Regions from separate parts of the Vreelandella sp. EE27 genome, predicted to be linked through region 1. Evidence: predicted binding sites of a transcription regulator. Region 1 holds the regulator's gene; the other holds the start of a gene.
The links. The regulator PhoB, encoded in region 1, activates phosphate uptake and scavenging genes when phosphate is short. The targets are predictions, from matches to a motif close to TGTCATANNNNTGTCANA.
Positions count from the first base shown of each region.

Region 1 (7,540 bases):
TGCATGCGGGTGCGCATGTAAGGGTCGACGCTGATATAGCAGGGGCGTAGCAACAACGCAGGGTCACGGGGCAGGTCGACCGAAGTCGTTTCGATATGCTCAGGGCACAGTAAACCGTTAGGCAGGCCTGAGAGGCGCAGCCCGCGCGTTTTGAGCGTGTTTGCCACCATGGGGGAAGACTCGAAGAAAAGCCGACGTGTGAGCGCAGGGATTGTCTCAACCACAGACTAAAACAGCCCGCCCCCTTGGCGGGGGCGGGCTGTTAGCCGTTACAAATACTTCAAAAGCTTCTGCAGCTTGTTCATATCGCTGGAGTCGCCGACCAGGCGTACGTCGCCGTTCATCATGCCGTGCAGAAAGGCTTGCTGGGTCGGTTTTTTGAGTATTTTCAGCGCGGCGTCCTGGTCGCGAAAACGTAGTTCGAGGTCCAGGTCGATGGGCAGGCCTTTACCGGTGTCGATGCCGTTAGGCGTCATTCGGTAGTGGCGGGCAGTGCCGAGGTCTTCCGTGGCAATGCCCCAGTCCAGACTGCGCATACGCTCAAGCTGTTCTTTGAAACGCGGCTTACGCCGCAGTGCTCGCTTGAGCATCAAGCCAAGTAGCCACAGCGTTAGCCGGAGTTTCATTAGGAAACGGCGTCCTTGAGCGCTTTACCGGGCTTGAACGCCACGTTTTTGCTGGCCGGAATCTTCAGCGGCTCGCCGGTTTGCGGGTTTTTACCGGTACGGGCGGCGCGTTCGCGCACGGTGAAGGTACCGAAACCGATCAGGGCCACGTCTTCACCCTTGGCCACGCTATTGGTGATTTCATCAAGAATGACGTTCAGCACTTGGCCCGCTTTGTCTTTGGAAAGATCAGCGTTTTCAGCAATGGCAGCGGCGAGTTCAGGTTTGCGCATAAAAGGGGTCTCCCTGATAGAAAAAGTAAGCGTAACGCTTATGAGTGTTATTGAAAACAAACGAGTGTTTTAACTTTATGGCCTGATCACCAATCGGTCGTGGATCAGCCTAGCAGCGCAGGCACCGCTCTGGAAAGCTCCACTTTCCTTTTGACGCAACTGCCTGTCAACGCAAACCCGACTAATTGACCATCTTTATCTTCGCCAAGGGCGGCGAGCGCATCGCCTTCGCCCTCGATACGCCACTGCGCGACGGGCGCAGGCGGGGAGTAGGCCACCACGGGCAGCAGCGGCGTTTTCACTACCACCGGCCAGGCGCCAAAGCTTACTGGGGTTGGGGTGCCGGCCAGGGTGGCCGCCAACGCCTTCACACTGGCTTGAAGGGGCTGTACGTACATGGCATTGACGCCGTCGACACAGGCGGCATCGCCCAGCGCGTAGATCGCAGCGTTCGAGGTTTGCAGGTAGCGGTCCACCTGGATACCGCTTGGCGACACGTCAAGCCCCGCCTGGCGAGCAAGCGCTGTGCGCGGGGTCAGACCGGTGGCCATTAGCACGGCATCCACGCGGCAGGTTTCGGCGTTATCGAGGGTGAGCATCAGATCGTCGTGTTCATCCGTTGCGATAGCGCTCACCGTGCGGCCCAGCGCCAGGGCAATGCCGCCCGCTTCGAATGCGCTGCCCAGCGCCTCGCCAAGCGGCGCGGGTAGAAGGCGCGGTAGCGGCGTGGCTTCCGGGGCGATTAGCGTGACCTGGTGACCCGCGGCGTGCAGATCGTTGGCGAATTCGCAGCCGACCAGTCCTGCACCAATGATCGCCACCCGGGCACTGCGCGAAGCCAGTGCTTCATGCAAGCCCCGGTAGTCGTCCAGGTCGTTCACGCTGAAAAAGCGCCCGGTCAACGTGTCGGGCACGTCAAGGGCCAGGCGTGGGCTGGCGCCGGTGGCCAGCACGAGCTTTTCGAAAGCAAGCTGCTCGCCGTTGGCAAGCGTCAGGCGCCGGCTATCGACGTCGAGCGCGGTGACATGGGTATGGGGGCGCAGCGTGGCGTCGAGCTCGCGGGCCACCTCGTCGGCGCTTTGCCTGGCGAGTGCCTCGGGCGCCAGGCGTTTGCCAAAGCCCGTGGAGAGCAGTGGCTTGCTGTACTCATCGCCGCTGTCGAAACTTACCAGGGTGATCGAGCGGGTGTCACCTTGGCGCCGCAATGCCCGGGCCAGACCGACACCGGCCATGCCGGTGCCCAGGATGATCAAATCCACCGGCTTTTCGGTTTGAGAGAAGGAATGGGTCATGCCATCACCCAGTGTTGGAACCATGATGTTTTCAATGACTGTCTTTAAATGAAGGGTCTTTAAATGAACGGTCTTCAAGAAAATGTCGTTGAGAAAAGTGCGTTAGAACGTCATGTTACACTAGCTTCAACGACTTGACCGCCCAGGAGGCCGCGTGGCTTCACACCTTTTGCACCCTACCCCCTACGCGCGCTGGCAACCCGTGAACGCGCTGCGCCCGGCCATGAGCGCCGCCTGGTGGCAGTGGGTGGCCTCGACCGATTCCCTGACCCAGCGGCTGGTCTCGGCAGGCCAGCCCAACCCCTTTCGTGTGCAGCTTTTGCGCCAAACGGTAGGGGTGCCCACCCGCGACGAAGCGCTGACACTGGGCCTGGCGCCGCGCCGTCTGGCCTGGCTTCGTGAAGTGGCTCTGTGCGTGGATGACGCCCCTTGGGTAGTGGCGCGCTCGGTGGCGCCTCTCGAGCAGCTTCAGGGGCAACACCTAAAGCACCTTGGCGAACGTTCACTGGGGAGCTGGCTGTTTCGCCAGCCGGATCTTGTACGCGGGCCCCTCTTTGCTACCCGCCAGCGGCCAGCGTTTGCCCGCCGCTTGTGTCCTCCTGGGGCGGCCGGGGTGTGGGCGCGGCGTTCGGTCTTTTATCACACCGGCCTGGCGCTATTGGTCCAGGAGGCCTTTTTATCCACGATGGCGGATGATCTTGGCATGGCTTCGCGCTAGGCTAGACGCGCGTTTTGTCTTTGAGAGGTAAGCATGGATCGTTCACTGCTGCGCCCTACCGGGTGGTCTCGGGCGGCGGATTTCATCACCCTGATGCGCCTGGACCGGCCCATCGGCACCTGGCTTTTGATGTGGCCGACCCTTTGGGCGCTGTGGGTGGCCGGCGAAGGCGTGCCGGGGCGTGGCGTGCTGCTGATCTTCATCGCCGGGGTCTACACCATGCGCGCGGCGGGCTGCGTGGTGAACGACTACGCCGACCGCCACTTCGATGGCCACGTCAAACGCACTAAAAACCGGCCGCTGGCGACCGGGCGTATCAGCGAGGCCGAAGCCAAACTGCTGTTCATCTTGCTGGTCGCCGCCTCCTTCGTGCTGGTCCTGCTGACCAACTGGTTTACCGTGGCCCTCTCGTTGGGCGGCGTGGCGCTGGCGTTTATCTACCCCTTCATGAAGCGCTATACCCATTTCCCGCAAGTGGTACTGGGCGCCGCGTTCTCCTGGGCGATCCCCATGGCGTTCGGCGCGGTGCTGGGCTACGTGCCTCTCGAGGCGTGGATTCTGTTTTTAGCCAACGTGCTGTGGACCGTCGCCTACGACACCCAATACGCCATGGTGGATCGCGACGATGACCTGAAGATCGGCATCAAATCGACCGCCGTGCTGTTTGGCGAGGCCGACCGGTTGATCATCGGGCTGCTGCAGGCGGCCACGCTTGCGCTGCTGGCGCTGGTGGGCTGGCGTGTAGGGCTTGGCGGATTCTTCTGGCTGGGCCTTGTGGCCATGGCGGTGACCTTCGTGCATCAGCAGCGCTTGATCGTTGGCCGCGAGCGCGACGCGTGCTTTCAGGCGTTTTTGAACAACCACTGGTCGGGACTTCTGGTATTTGCCGGGCTGGCCTTGAGCTGGTGGCCGGTGACAGGCTAATGTCGGGGATGTCATAAAACTGTCACCCGCCCATGGTGTGATTGTCACCGATATGTCATCGAACCACTTTCGTTTGGACACCGTGAGGCCCGCCAATGACCGCCAAGACCGTTTTGATCGTCGATGATGAGGCGCCCATTCGCGAGATGATCGCGGTGGCGCTGGAAATGGCGGACTATCGCGTGCTCGAAGCGGACAATGCCCAGGACGCCCACGCCCTGGTCGTGGACCATCAGCCGGACCTTCTGCTGCTTGACTGGATGATGCCGGGCACCAGCGGGATCGAGCTTGCAAGGCGGCTGAAGCGCGAAGAGGCGACCGCCGAGATCCCGATCATCATGCTGACCGCCAAGGGCGAAGAAGATAACAAGATCCAGGGGCTCGAAGCGGGGGCAGACGACTACATCACCAAGCCGTTTTCGCCTCGCGAACTGGTGGCACGTTTGAAAGCGGTGCTGCGCCGAACGACGCCACGCGGCGTGGAAGACCCCATCGAAATCAACGGTTTGATGCTCGATCCGGTAAGCCATCGGGTCAGCGCCCACGGCAAGGCATTGGATATGGGGCCCACCGAATATCGCTTACTGCAGTTTTTCATGACCCATCAGGAGCGCGCCTACACCCGTAGCCAGCTGTTGGATCAGGTATGGGGCGGCAACGTCTACGTCGAAGAGCGCACCGTGGACGTGCATATCCGCCGTCTGCGTAAGGCGCTGGGCGATGCCCACCAGAACCTGATTCAAACGGTGCGCGGCACCGGGTACCGCTTCTCCGCCCGGGTGTAGCGCGTGCGTTTGTGGAGCCGAGAGCTTTGGCGTATCGCGGGTCTGGCCACCCTCGGCGTCGTCCTGGGTTGGCTGTTTGGCTCGCCGGGGCTGGGGCTGTCAGCGGGTTTGGGGGCGTGTCTTTTCTATCATCTGCGCCAACTGCGTACCCTGCATCAGTGGCTGACCTTCACGCCCAACGAAGAGCCCCCCGCGGCCAAGGGCCTTTGGGGTGAGCTGCTGGACCGACTCTACCGCTACCAGAAAAGCCAGCGGATCACGCAAAGCCGACTAAGAGCCACGCTTGCGCGTATCCAGGAGTCTTCTGAGGCGATGCGCGACAGCGTGGTCATGCTCGACCGCCACGGCGATCTCGAATGGTGGAACAGCGCCGCGCACCAGATGCTGGGACTGCAAACCGCCCACGACCGTGGCCAGCACATTACCAATTTGCTGCGCGATCCCGCCTTCGTACGCTACTTCTCCGCGCGCCAGTACAGCGAGCCGTTAACGCTTACCTCGCCGATCGACGAGCGGCGTATTCTCGAGTATCAAATCACGCTCTACGGCGATGACGAGCGTCTGGTAATGGCGCGCGATATTACCCGGCTGCACCGCCTGGAGCAGATGCGCCGTGATTTCGTGGCCAACGTGTCCCACGAATTACGCACGCCGCTTACCGTGCTTTCGGGTTACCTGGAAACCTACAGCGATTTAAAAGACGAGCTGCCGCCCCGGTTGGGGCGCAGTATCGGCCAGATGCAGGCGCAAACCCTGCGTATGCAGAACCTGGTCAATGACCTGCTACTGCTTTCCCGATTGGAAATCGACCAGGGCGGTAAGGATCATCAGCCGCTGGCGTTGGCGCCGCTTTTACAAAGCATTCACCAGGATGCCAACGCTCTTTCCCAGCAGCAGCACACCGAGCCCCAGAGTATCGAGCTTGTGATCGAAAGCGACGCGCGGCTGATCGGAAGCGAGCAGGAGCTTCGAAGCGCCGTTTCCAACCTGATGTTCAACGCCGTGCGTTACGCCCCCGGGGGGAGCGAGATCACGCTGCGCTACGCCCCCCTCCTTGACGGCGGCGTCTGTATCGAAGTGGAGGATAATGGGCACGGTATCGACCCGGTCCATATTCCCCGCCTGACCGAGCGCTTCTACCGCGTGGATAAAGGCCGCAGTACCGCCACCGGTGGTACCGGGCTCGGGCTTGCCATCGTGAAACACGTCCTGCTGCGCCACGACGGAAAGCTTCAAATCGACTCTCACCCTCAGCAGGGGGCGCGTTTTCGCTGCGTCTTTCCCGTCTCGCGAATTGCTCAGACCTAGGTATATGAGACCAAAGTTGTACAGTGTGTCAAAATGGCATACAAGATTGGGTCACAAATTGTCTATGTGTCATTATTAGCCACTTTTTAGTGTTGCAAACGCCGTTGTCCGGCTTTCTGTATAAGACTTGTAATATTTTAAGTTACTGTTTTTAAAGTAATATTAATTTTTATGCCATGTTTGGCACAGCCTCTGCAAAGCTTTTGGTAAGAAAGACAGCTGCTTCAAAGTAGTCGACCGAAAGGTACTCTTTCTTACTTTAAGCGGTAACCACAGCGATTCAGGAGGTGGAATATGATGTCCAAGGAGCTACTCAAGAAAGCTGGTATTCTAGGTATTTCGTTTGGCCTATTGGCAAGCCCGATGGCGTTTGCAGATACCACCGATCACTCGTCGATCGAGGAAAACCAGGACAGCATGGTCGAGCAGGATCCGGCGCACGAGTCATCCGGTGTCAATATGAACACCAATGACAACCCGGATTACACTCAGGAAGAGCTCGAAACCGACCATCACACCCAAGGCCCTAACGATGAAACCATCGGTGAGCCGGACTCAATGGGTACTGCAACCGAAGAGGGTGCAGAAACTTCTCCGGAAGGCGTAGTTGAGAAAAACTCTGATTCATAAGTAACATTTTGTTGCATTTTCTGTACAAAGCGTTACGCTTAGGGAGTGAGCATTTATAAGGGACAGGATGTCCCACTGCATGGATGCTCCATACGATTCAAGGATTGAATCAAGCGACGATAGAAAACGTTAGTTAGGGTTAGATTCCACGGTTGGAGCCCCTCAAAAGGATAGGAAGCTTTCGTTACACATCGCAATCGCTAAGCATAAATGAAGACCCCGCCTCGTAGCGGGGTCTAGTTTTTTATGGGTATAACGTTTTTTTGCTATAAACCTTTTGATCACTATAAAGGTTTACGCCTCGCCTACCTCGCGTATCCCACCTTTGAAAAGCCTGCCAGCTCAGACTCGATCATGAGTCAACTGCTTGATATCCCGGTAATGGGCGTCCCACATCAGCACCGCTCCGGCCACGGCCCCGGGTAGCAAGAAAAGGTTGGCAAGCGGTATCCAGGTAATCAGCGTGACAAGCCCCCCGTAGCTCATGCTCGGCCACCAGCGCGCGGCCAGGCGTTGGCGCATGTCTTTAAAACTCACCTTGTTGTTATCCATGGGGTAGTCCAGGTAGGTGATGGCCATTACCCAGGCGGAAAAAAGCGCCCAGAGTAGTGGGGCCACTAAATTGAGCCCGGGTATCCAACTTAAAACGAATAGAAGGGCGGCGCGGGGCAGAATATAGCGCAGCTTGACCAGCTCGCGGCCCACCGCGTCCAAGGCCGTTTTCGCCAGGCCCCGGTCGTCCAGCGGCTCGACACCGGTGGCGCTGCGCTCTATGTGGGCGGCCAAAAAGCCGTAAAAAGGAGCGGCGATTAGATGCGTCACCAGCGTGAAGGTAAAAAATATCGCCACCAGCAGGCTCAAGACGAACAGCGGCCAGATCAGCCAGGAGAGCCAGTCAAGCCAGGCCGGTATGCTCGCCATGGCATGGTCCAGCCAGCCGGAAAAGCGCCGAGCGGTAAAGCTTGCAAGACTGATGTAGACGATC
Region 1 covers NZ_OZ309109.1:3,877,193-3,884,732, reverse strand. The annotation lists gene ACWHVV_RS18170 (zinc-binding dehydrogenase) at 1-170, opposite strand, end outside; gene ACWHVV_RS18165 (hypothetical protein) at 270-626, opposite strand; gene ACWHVV_RS18160 (HU family DNA-binding protein) at 626-898, opposite strand; gene ACWHVV_RS18155 (FAD-dependent oxidoreductase) at 1,003-2,190, opposite strand; gene ACWHVV_RS18150 (chorismate--pyruvate lyase family protein) at 2,345-2,908, shown strand; gene ubiA (4-hydroxybenzoate octaprenyltransferase) at 2,942-3,832, shown strand; gene phoB (phosphate regulon transcriptional regulator PhoB) at 3,928-4,617, shown strand; gene phoR (phosphate regulon sensor histidine kinase PhoR) at 4,621-5,925, shown strand; gene ACWHVV_RS18130 (hypothetical protein) at 6,220-6,555, shown strand; gene cysZ (sulfate transporter CysZ) at 6,898-7,540, opposite strand, start outside.

Region 2 (7,540 bases), 690 kb from region 1:
GCGGGTGCCCGAGGCCAAGCGCCTGCGACCGGTCGAGGTGATCCGCGACTACGAATCGACCCTGTTCGACGAGCTCGACCTTTACAAGGAGGCCGCCAACACCTCCCAGCTCAAGCGTAACTTCAAGGACTCGGCACTTTTATTCGTCCCCACCATCTACTGGCCCTTCACCCGGCGCAACGTCATGGTGCAGGAGCGCATTCGCGGCGTGCCGGTGGCAGATATGGACACGCTGATCAAAAACGGCGTCAATCTTAGAAAGCTCGCCGAGCGCGGCGTCGAGCTCTTTTTCACCCAGGTGTTTCGCGATAACTTCTTTCACGCCGACATGCACCCGGGCAATATTTTCGTCAACTGCGACAACCCGGAAGACCCGCAGTACATCGCCATCGACTGTGGGATCGTAGGAAGCCTGACCCGGGAAGACCAGGATTATCTCGCGCGCAACCTGCTGGCGTTTTTCCATCAGGATTATTACGAGGTAGCGGCGCTTCACATCGAGTCCGGCTGGGTCGGCGAGAATACCCGGGCCAACGAGTTCGCCGCCGCCATTCGTACCGTGTGCGAGCCGATTTTAGAAAAACCGCTCAAGGATATCTCCTTTGGCCAGGTGCTTTTGGGGCTTTTCCAGACCGCCCGGCGCTTCAACATGGAAGTCCAGCCGCAGCTGGTGCTGTTGCAGAAAACGCTTTTGAACATCGAGGGCCTGGGCCGCCAGCTCTACCCGGAGCTCGATCTTTGGAGCACCGCCAAGCCCTATTTAGAGCAGTGGATGAAAGAGCGCGCCGGGATCGGCGGGCTTTGGGAGTCGCTCAAACGCCAGGCGCCGGAGCTTTCCCACCAGTTGCCGGAGCTTCCCGTGCTCGCCCACCAGGCGCTTAGCCGCATGGAGCAGGAGCATCGCCAGCGCCACCTTCAAGCCAGCGCCATTACCCAGCTGGATGCCAAATTCACCCAGCAGAAAAAGCGCCACCACCGCCTGCGTATTGGCGTGGCGCTTCTCGCCATTGCGCTTGCCTGGCAGCCCTTGAGCGAATGGGCGCTGGCCCAACCCTGGCAGGTGCTGGCCGCCGCCGGTGCCGGACTTTTACTGCTTTTATGGCAGTAAGCTAGGCGCGCCAGGCTACACTTGCGTCATACCGGATTGATTCGAGCAAAGCGCCCGCAGGATCTTTAATCAACGTCCAAGGATTTCGATGAGCACCGCCAACACCACGCCCGTTCTGGACCAGCTAGCAAAGGTGCTGGAGCAGCGCCGCCACGCCGCCCCGGAACACTCTTATGTCGCCGCCTTGCACGACAAGGGGCTCAACAAGATACTCGAAAAAGTGGGCGAGGAAGCCTTCGAGACCGTGCTGGCCGCCAAGGACGTCGAGGCTGGCGGTGACGAAGAGCGCCAAGCGGTTATCGCTGAAACCGCCGATCTGTGGTTTCATACGCTGGTGATGCTCTCGCACCTCGAGCTCGACCATCAACGCGTGCTCGACGAGCTCGCACGGCGCTTCGGGGTCTCCGGCCACGATGAAAAAGCGTCCCGATAGCGCTCAATCAGCGCTCTTTTCCCGCGTTTTACGCCCCGGCTTAATGAGGAAACGACTATGTTAGGTGGCATCAGTATCTGGCAGCTCTTGATTGTACTGGGCATTATCATCCTGATTTTTGGAACCAAAAAACTGCGCAACGTCGGCACCGACCTGGGCGGCGCGGTCAAGGGTTTCAAAAGCGCCATGAGCGAGGAGGAGAAAGAAAAATCCGCCGAGCGCGACGAAGCCGCCAAGGTGGCTCACGAAGAGCCGGGCAATACCTATGACGTTCAGGCCGAAGAGAAGCGCAAGGCCGAGGCCGAGAAGCGCTCTGAGGAGCGTCCCTAAGCCATGCTGGATATCGGCTTTCTCGAGCTCATGCTCATTGGCATCGTGGCCCTTTTGGTACTCGGCCCCGAGCGCCTGCCGAAGGCGGCGCGCACCACCGGTATGTGGATCGGCAAGATCAAGCGAACGGTATCCGGTATGCAGCGCGAAATCAGCGCGCAGCTCGAGGCCGAAGAGCTTCGCCAGAAAATCAGCGATCAGCAGAAAAAACTCGATAGCAGCCTGAAGCAGGCCAAGCGCGACGTCGAGAGCATCGCGAGCGCCCCAGCGGCGTCGTCTTCTTCCGGCACCCCGGGAGATGACACGGACAAGCGCGTCGCCAAGGCCGCTGCGCGCCTGGACGATGCGCTGGAGGAAGTCCACGAGAGCCCCGAGCCCTCCTCCCAGGCGAGTACCGAGGAGTCCGCGCGTCCCGAATCCGATGAGCTGAAAAAGGATAGTAACCCGTCATGAGTAAGCCGGGCGATTCAAACCAGCCGCGCGAGGATCTAAGCCAGGCACCGCTAATCGAACACCTGATCGAGCTGCGCTCGCGGCTGGTCAAGGCGGTGGCGGTCGTGCTGTTGATGTTCCTGGCGCTTTACGCCTTTGCCAACGACATCTACACCTTCGTCGCCGAACCCTTGATCGCGCTGCTACCGGCGGGCTCACAAATGATCGCCACCGAAGTGGCTTCGCCCTTTCTGGCGCCTTTCAAGCTAACGCTGGTGGTCGCGGTATTTCTGGCGATTCCGTTCGTGCTACACCAGGCCTGGGCCTTCGTAGCTCCCGGGCTTTACGACAACGAGAAGGCCCTGGCGATCCCCATTCTGGTGTCGAGCATTGCGCTCTTCTACGCCGGGGCGGCGTTTGCCTACTACGTCGTATTTCCCTTGCTGTTCGAGTTTTTCACCCAGACCGGGCCTGCCAACGTGGCGGTGATGACCGACATCAATCAGTATCTTAACTTCGTGCTGAAGCTCTTTTTCGCCTTTGGCGTGGCGTTCGAGATTCCCATTGCGACGTTTTTGCTGATTCTCTCCGGCGCCACGACGGTCCAGAGCCTTTCGCAAAAGCGCCCTTACATTTTGCTGGGCTGCTTTGTCATCGGCATGGTGCTCACGCCACCGGACATCATCTCGCAAAGCCTGCTGGCCATTCCCATGTATCTGCTTTACGAGGTGGGCTTGCTGTTTGGCCGACTGGTGCGCAAACGCCGGCTCAAGGCCGAAGAGAACAGCGAAAGCGAATAAACCCTTTCTTGTAAGCCTAAAAAAACCTCTGCACCCGTGCAGAGGTTTTTGTTGGTCACTCGATCACGTCGACGACCCAAAGGACGCTATGGCTTGGCCTGATCCATCATTTCGTTGATGCGTTCGACCAGCTTGAAAATGCCGGTAGCGGCTTCGCTGATGCGCTTCGCCTGCATGTAGGCGGGGGTGGTCACCACCTGGTGCTCCAGGTCGACGACGATATCATCGACGTCGCAGCTTTTGTGCAGCCCGCCCATGGCGCTGATCGCCCCGGCAACGCTTGGGTCGCGCCCGATGGTGACCGAAATACCGTCGCCCCAAAGTCTGGACACCAGCACCGGAGCGATGCACATAAGACCGATCGGCTTGGCGTCCTCCTTGAACGCGCCAAGCGCGGTTTTCAGGCTCTCGAGCACGGCCATGGCGTCGCCCTGTTCGGCAAAGTCGGAAAGGTTTTTGGCCACGCCGAAACCGCCAGGCACGATCACCGCGTCGAAATCATCGGCGTCGAGCTCGGTAATGGGCTGGATCTCGCCGCGCATCAGCCGCGCCGATTCCTCCAGGACGTTGCGCGTTTCGCCGTCCTGGGCCTCTTGGGTCAGGTGGTTGACGACGTGGTGCTGATCGATATCCGGTGCAAAGGCGCGGTACGCGATACCCAGCTGATCGAGACGCAACAGTGTCAGCGTGGTTTCATAAATCTCCGAGCCATCATAAGCGCCGCAGCCGGCCAGTATCACTGCTACTTTTTTGCTCATGCCCTAACTCTCCTGGTTGTTTTCGTAGTCTCGACAGCGAGCGACATACTAAAGCCGACACTCTAGTCACTCTTCACCGGCTCCACAAGACGGCTTTCGCCTTAGAATACGGCGCGGGTATTCGCGTCTGCCAAGCACCCGCTGGGCCCTGCGTAAAACCACACCGCTAAAGCCTCGATAAAATTAAATTTAATTAACCTTATGCCAGGGCGACATAGAACTGTCATGTTTATCCTGCAAAATCGAGCCCAACACACTAAGATCCAGGTAGGCGCTTACAACGCGTGATGCCCAATCTGCGGGAGATGTATGGAGATGCAAACGTCGGACTCTACGCCGCTTCAAGGTATTGAAGCATCCAGCGGTGAAGGCGAGAGCTTGCCCCTTCGGATCAATCGTACCCCGACCGGCGTTCAAGCCAAAGGCGGAGACGGGCAAACCGACCTGGACGACCCGGAGCTCTACTTCAATCGCGAACTTTCGCACCTGCAGTTCAACATTCGCGTGCTGGAACAGGCGCTGGACGATGCCCACCCGTTATTGAACCGGCTGATGTTTTTGCTGATTTTCTCCTCCAACATGGACGAGTTTTTCGAGATTCGCGTGGCCGGGCTCAAACACCAGATTGCGTTGAACGACAACGCCACCTCCGCCGACGGCCGCTTGCCAAGGGCAGTGCTGAGCGAGATATCCGACACTGCCCACCGCCAGATTCGCCGCCAGTATCAGATCCTCAACAACACCTTGCTGCCGGCGCTCGAAGCTCAAGGACTACGCTTTCGCCGCCGCGATCAATGGAACGAGGCGCAGCAAGCCTGGGTGCGGGCGTATTTCGATCGTGAAATCATGCCGGTGATCAGCCCGATCGGCCTCGACCCCTCGCATCCGTTTCCCCGGCTGGTGAACAAGAGCCTCAACTTTATCGTCGCCCTCGAAGGCAAGGATGCGTTCGGCCGGGCCGGCGGCATGGCGATTCTGCCCGCCCCGCGCTCGCTGCCCAGACTGATCGCGCTGCCCAAGGAGCTCTGCGCCGAAGGCTTCTCCGAATACGTATTCCTCTCCTCGATGATTCACGCCCACGCCGAAGAGCTCTTTCCCGGCATGCGCGTGCTCGGCTGCTACCAGTTCCGGCTGACCCGCAACGCGGATTTGAGCGTCGACCCGGAAGAGGTGTCGGATTTGGCCTCGGCGCTACGCGGCGAACTTTTGGCGCGCCGCTACGGCAGCGGCGTTCGCCTGGAGGTGGCCAACAACTGCCCCGACGACTTGACCGATTTTCTGCTGCGCCAGTTCGATCTAACGCCCGACGATCTCTACCGGGTAGAAGGGCCGGTCAACCTGACCCGCATGATGGCCGTGCTCGACGATGTCGACCGCCCGGAGCTGATGTACCGGCCCTTCATCCCAAGCGTACCCAAGGCGCTCAAGGAAGGGAGTTTGTTCAACGCGATCAGCCAGCAGGATATTCTGCTGCACCACCCCTTCCAGGCGTTTTCGCCCATCGAGGATTGGCTACGCGAGGCGGCACGGGACCCGGACGTACTGGCGATCAAGCAGACGCTTTACCGCACCGGGGCGGACTCGTCGATCGTCAGCGCCCTGGTGGACGCGGCAAGCCAGGGCAAGGAAGTCACCGTCGTGATCGAGCTGCGCGCGCGTTTCGACGAGGCCGATAACCTGCAGCTGGCCTCGCGTCTGCAGGAGGCCGGCGCCATCGTAATCTACGGCATCATGGCCTATAAAACTCACGCCAAGATGATTCATATCGTGCGCCGCGAGAAGGGCGAGCTCAAACACTACGCCCACCTGGGCACCGGCAACTATCACGCCAAAACCGCCAAGCTCTATACCGACTACAGTCTTTTGACCGCCAATCAGGCGTTGTGCGCCGACGTACACCGGGTGTTTCAGCAGCTTTCCGGCATGGGGCAGACGCGCAAGATCGATACGCTGCTTCACGCCCCCTTCACCCTGCACCCGCGCCTGGTCGAAATGATCGACCGCGAAGCGCAGTTTGCCGCCAAGGGCAAACGCGGCCACATCATCATCAAGTGCAACTCGCTAACCGAGCCCAGGCTGATCAAGGCGCTCTACCGCGCCTCCCAGGCCGGCGTGGAGTGCGACTTGATCATCCGCGGCATGTGCTGTTTGAAGCCGGGGGTCAAGGGTGTCTCGGAGAACATTCGCGTGCGCTCGATCATCGGACGCTTTCTGGAACACACCCGGGTCTTCTACTTTCACAACAACGACAAGCCCGAAACCTGGTGTTCGAGCGCCGACTTCATGCCGCGCAACATGTTCCACCGGGTGGAAACCTGCTTTCTCCTCAAGGACAAAAAGCTCGCCAACCGGGTACGCAAGGACATGGAAACCTACCTGGTGGATAACTGCCAGAGCTGGCTTTTGGAAAGCGACGGCAGCTACCGCCTCCAGGGCCCGGGCACCAGTGACGCCATCAGCGCCCAGGAAACGCTGTTGTACGCCTACGCCTCGAAAAGCTAGCCTCTCCTTTGACGCCGCGCCGCTCTTCCAGGCGCGGTGTCGGCGCAAATATGAGACACTGCGACGATAGAATCTCGAATACCGGGGTTCTCGCTTTAAACACGTTCACTGTCTTTTATAACCGCGAACCGAACCGTCAATGCTTGAACTACGTCATCTGCGTACGCTGGCCGCGCTGCGCGAAACCGGCTCGCTGGTCGAGGCCGCCGAGCGCGTTCACCTGACCCAGTCGGCGCTTTCCCATCAGTTGAAAGACCTGGAAAGCCGTGTGGCGGGCCCGCTATTCGTGCGTAAAACGCGCCCGGTGGAGTTCACCCGGGCCGGGCTTCGCCTGTTGGCGCTGGCCGACGAACTACTGCCGGCGGTGCGTCGCGCCGAGCGCGACCTGGCCAAGCTTTCGGGTACCGAGCAGGGCCGCTTGCACATGGCCATCGAATGCCACAGCTGCTTTCAGTGGCTGATGCCCACGGTGGATTACTTTCGCGATCACTGGCCGGAAGTCGAGATCGATATCCCGAGCGGTCATCACTTCGACCCGCTGCCGGCCCTTGCCCGCGAGCAGCTCGACCTGGTCATCACCGCCGACCCGCAGCCCATCGAAGGCATTCACTACGCGCCGCTGTTTCGCTACGAGGGGCTTTTGGCCGTGGCCCGCCAGCACCCTTTCGCGCAGAAAGGCTTTGTCAGCCCCTTAGAGCTCGCCGAACAGACGCTGATCACTTACCCGGTGGAGCAGTCGCGGTTGGATGTGTTTACCCAGTTTTTGACGCCAGCCCAGGTACGCCCGAAGGAGATTCGCACCGCGGAGCTCACCATCATGATGATGCAGCTGGTGGCCAGCGGCCGTGGCGTTTGCGCGCTGCCCAACTGGGCGCTGACCGAATATCTGGAGCGCGACTACGTAAGCGCGGTGAAACTTGGCGAGGCGGGAATTTGGGGCACGCTCTATGCAGCGATTCGCGATGAGACGCGTCACACCCCCTGGATGCAGGATTTTTTGCGCACCGCGCGGGAAACGTCTTTCGCGGTGCTCAGCGGCGTCAAGCCGGCGGGTGGCGGCGAGGAATCAATAGCGTAAAGCGCGCCCCGCCAAGGCCCGGGCTTTCATCGATGGTGACGCTGCCGCCATGGCCGGTCATGACCTTGTGTACGATGGAAAGCCCCAGACCGTAGCCAC
Region 2 covers NZ_OZ309109.1:596,730-604,269, reverse strand. The annotation lists gene ubiB (ubiquinone biosynthesis regulatory protein kinase UbiB) at 1-1,108, shown strand, start outside; gene ACWHVV_RS02910 (phosphoribosyl-ATP diphosphatase) at 1,197-1,541, shown strand; gene tatA (Sec-independent protein translocase subunit TatA) at 1,599-1,871, shown strand; gene tatB (Sec-independent protein translocase protein TatB) at 1,875-2,324, shown strand; gene tatC (twin-arginine translocase subunit TatC) at 2,321-3,103, shown strand; gene elbB (isoprenoid biosynthesis glyoxalase ElbB) at 3,190-3,861, opposite strand; gene ppk1 (polyphosphate kinase 1) at 4,171-6,363, shown strand; gene ACWHVV_RS02880 (LysR family transcriptional regulator) at 6,503-7,441, shown strand; gene ACWHVV_RS02875 (ATP-binding protein) at 7,404-7,540, opposite strand, start outside.
Region 2: the regulator PhoB is predicted to act here: its motif matches at 4,072-4,089, upstream of ppk1 (polyphosphate kinase 1).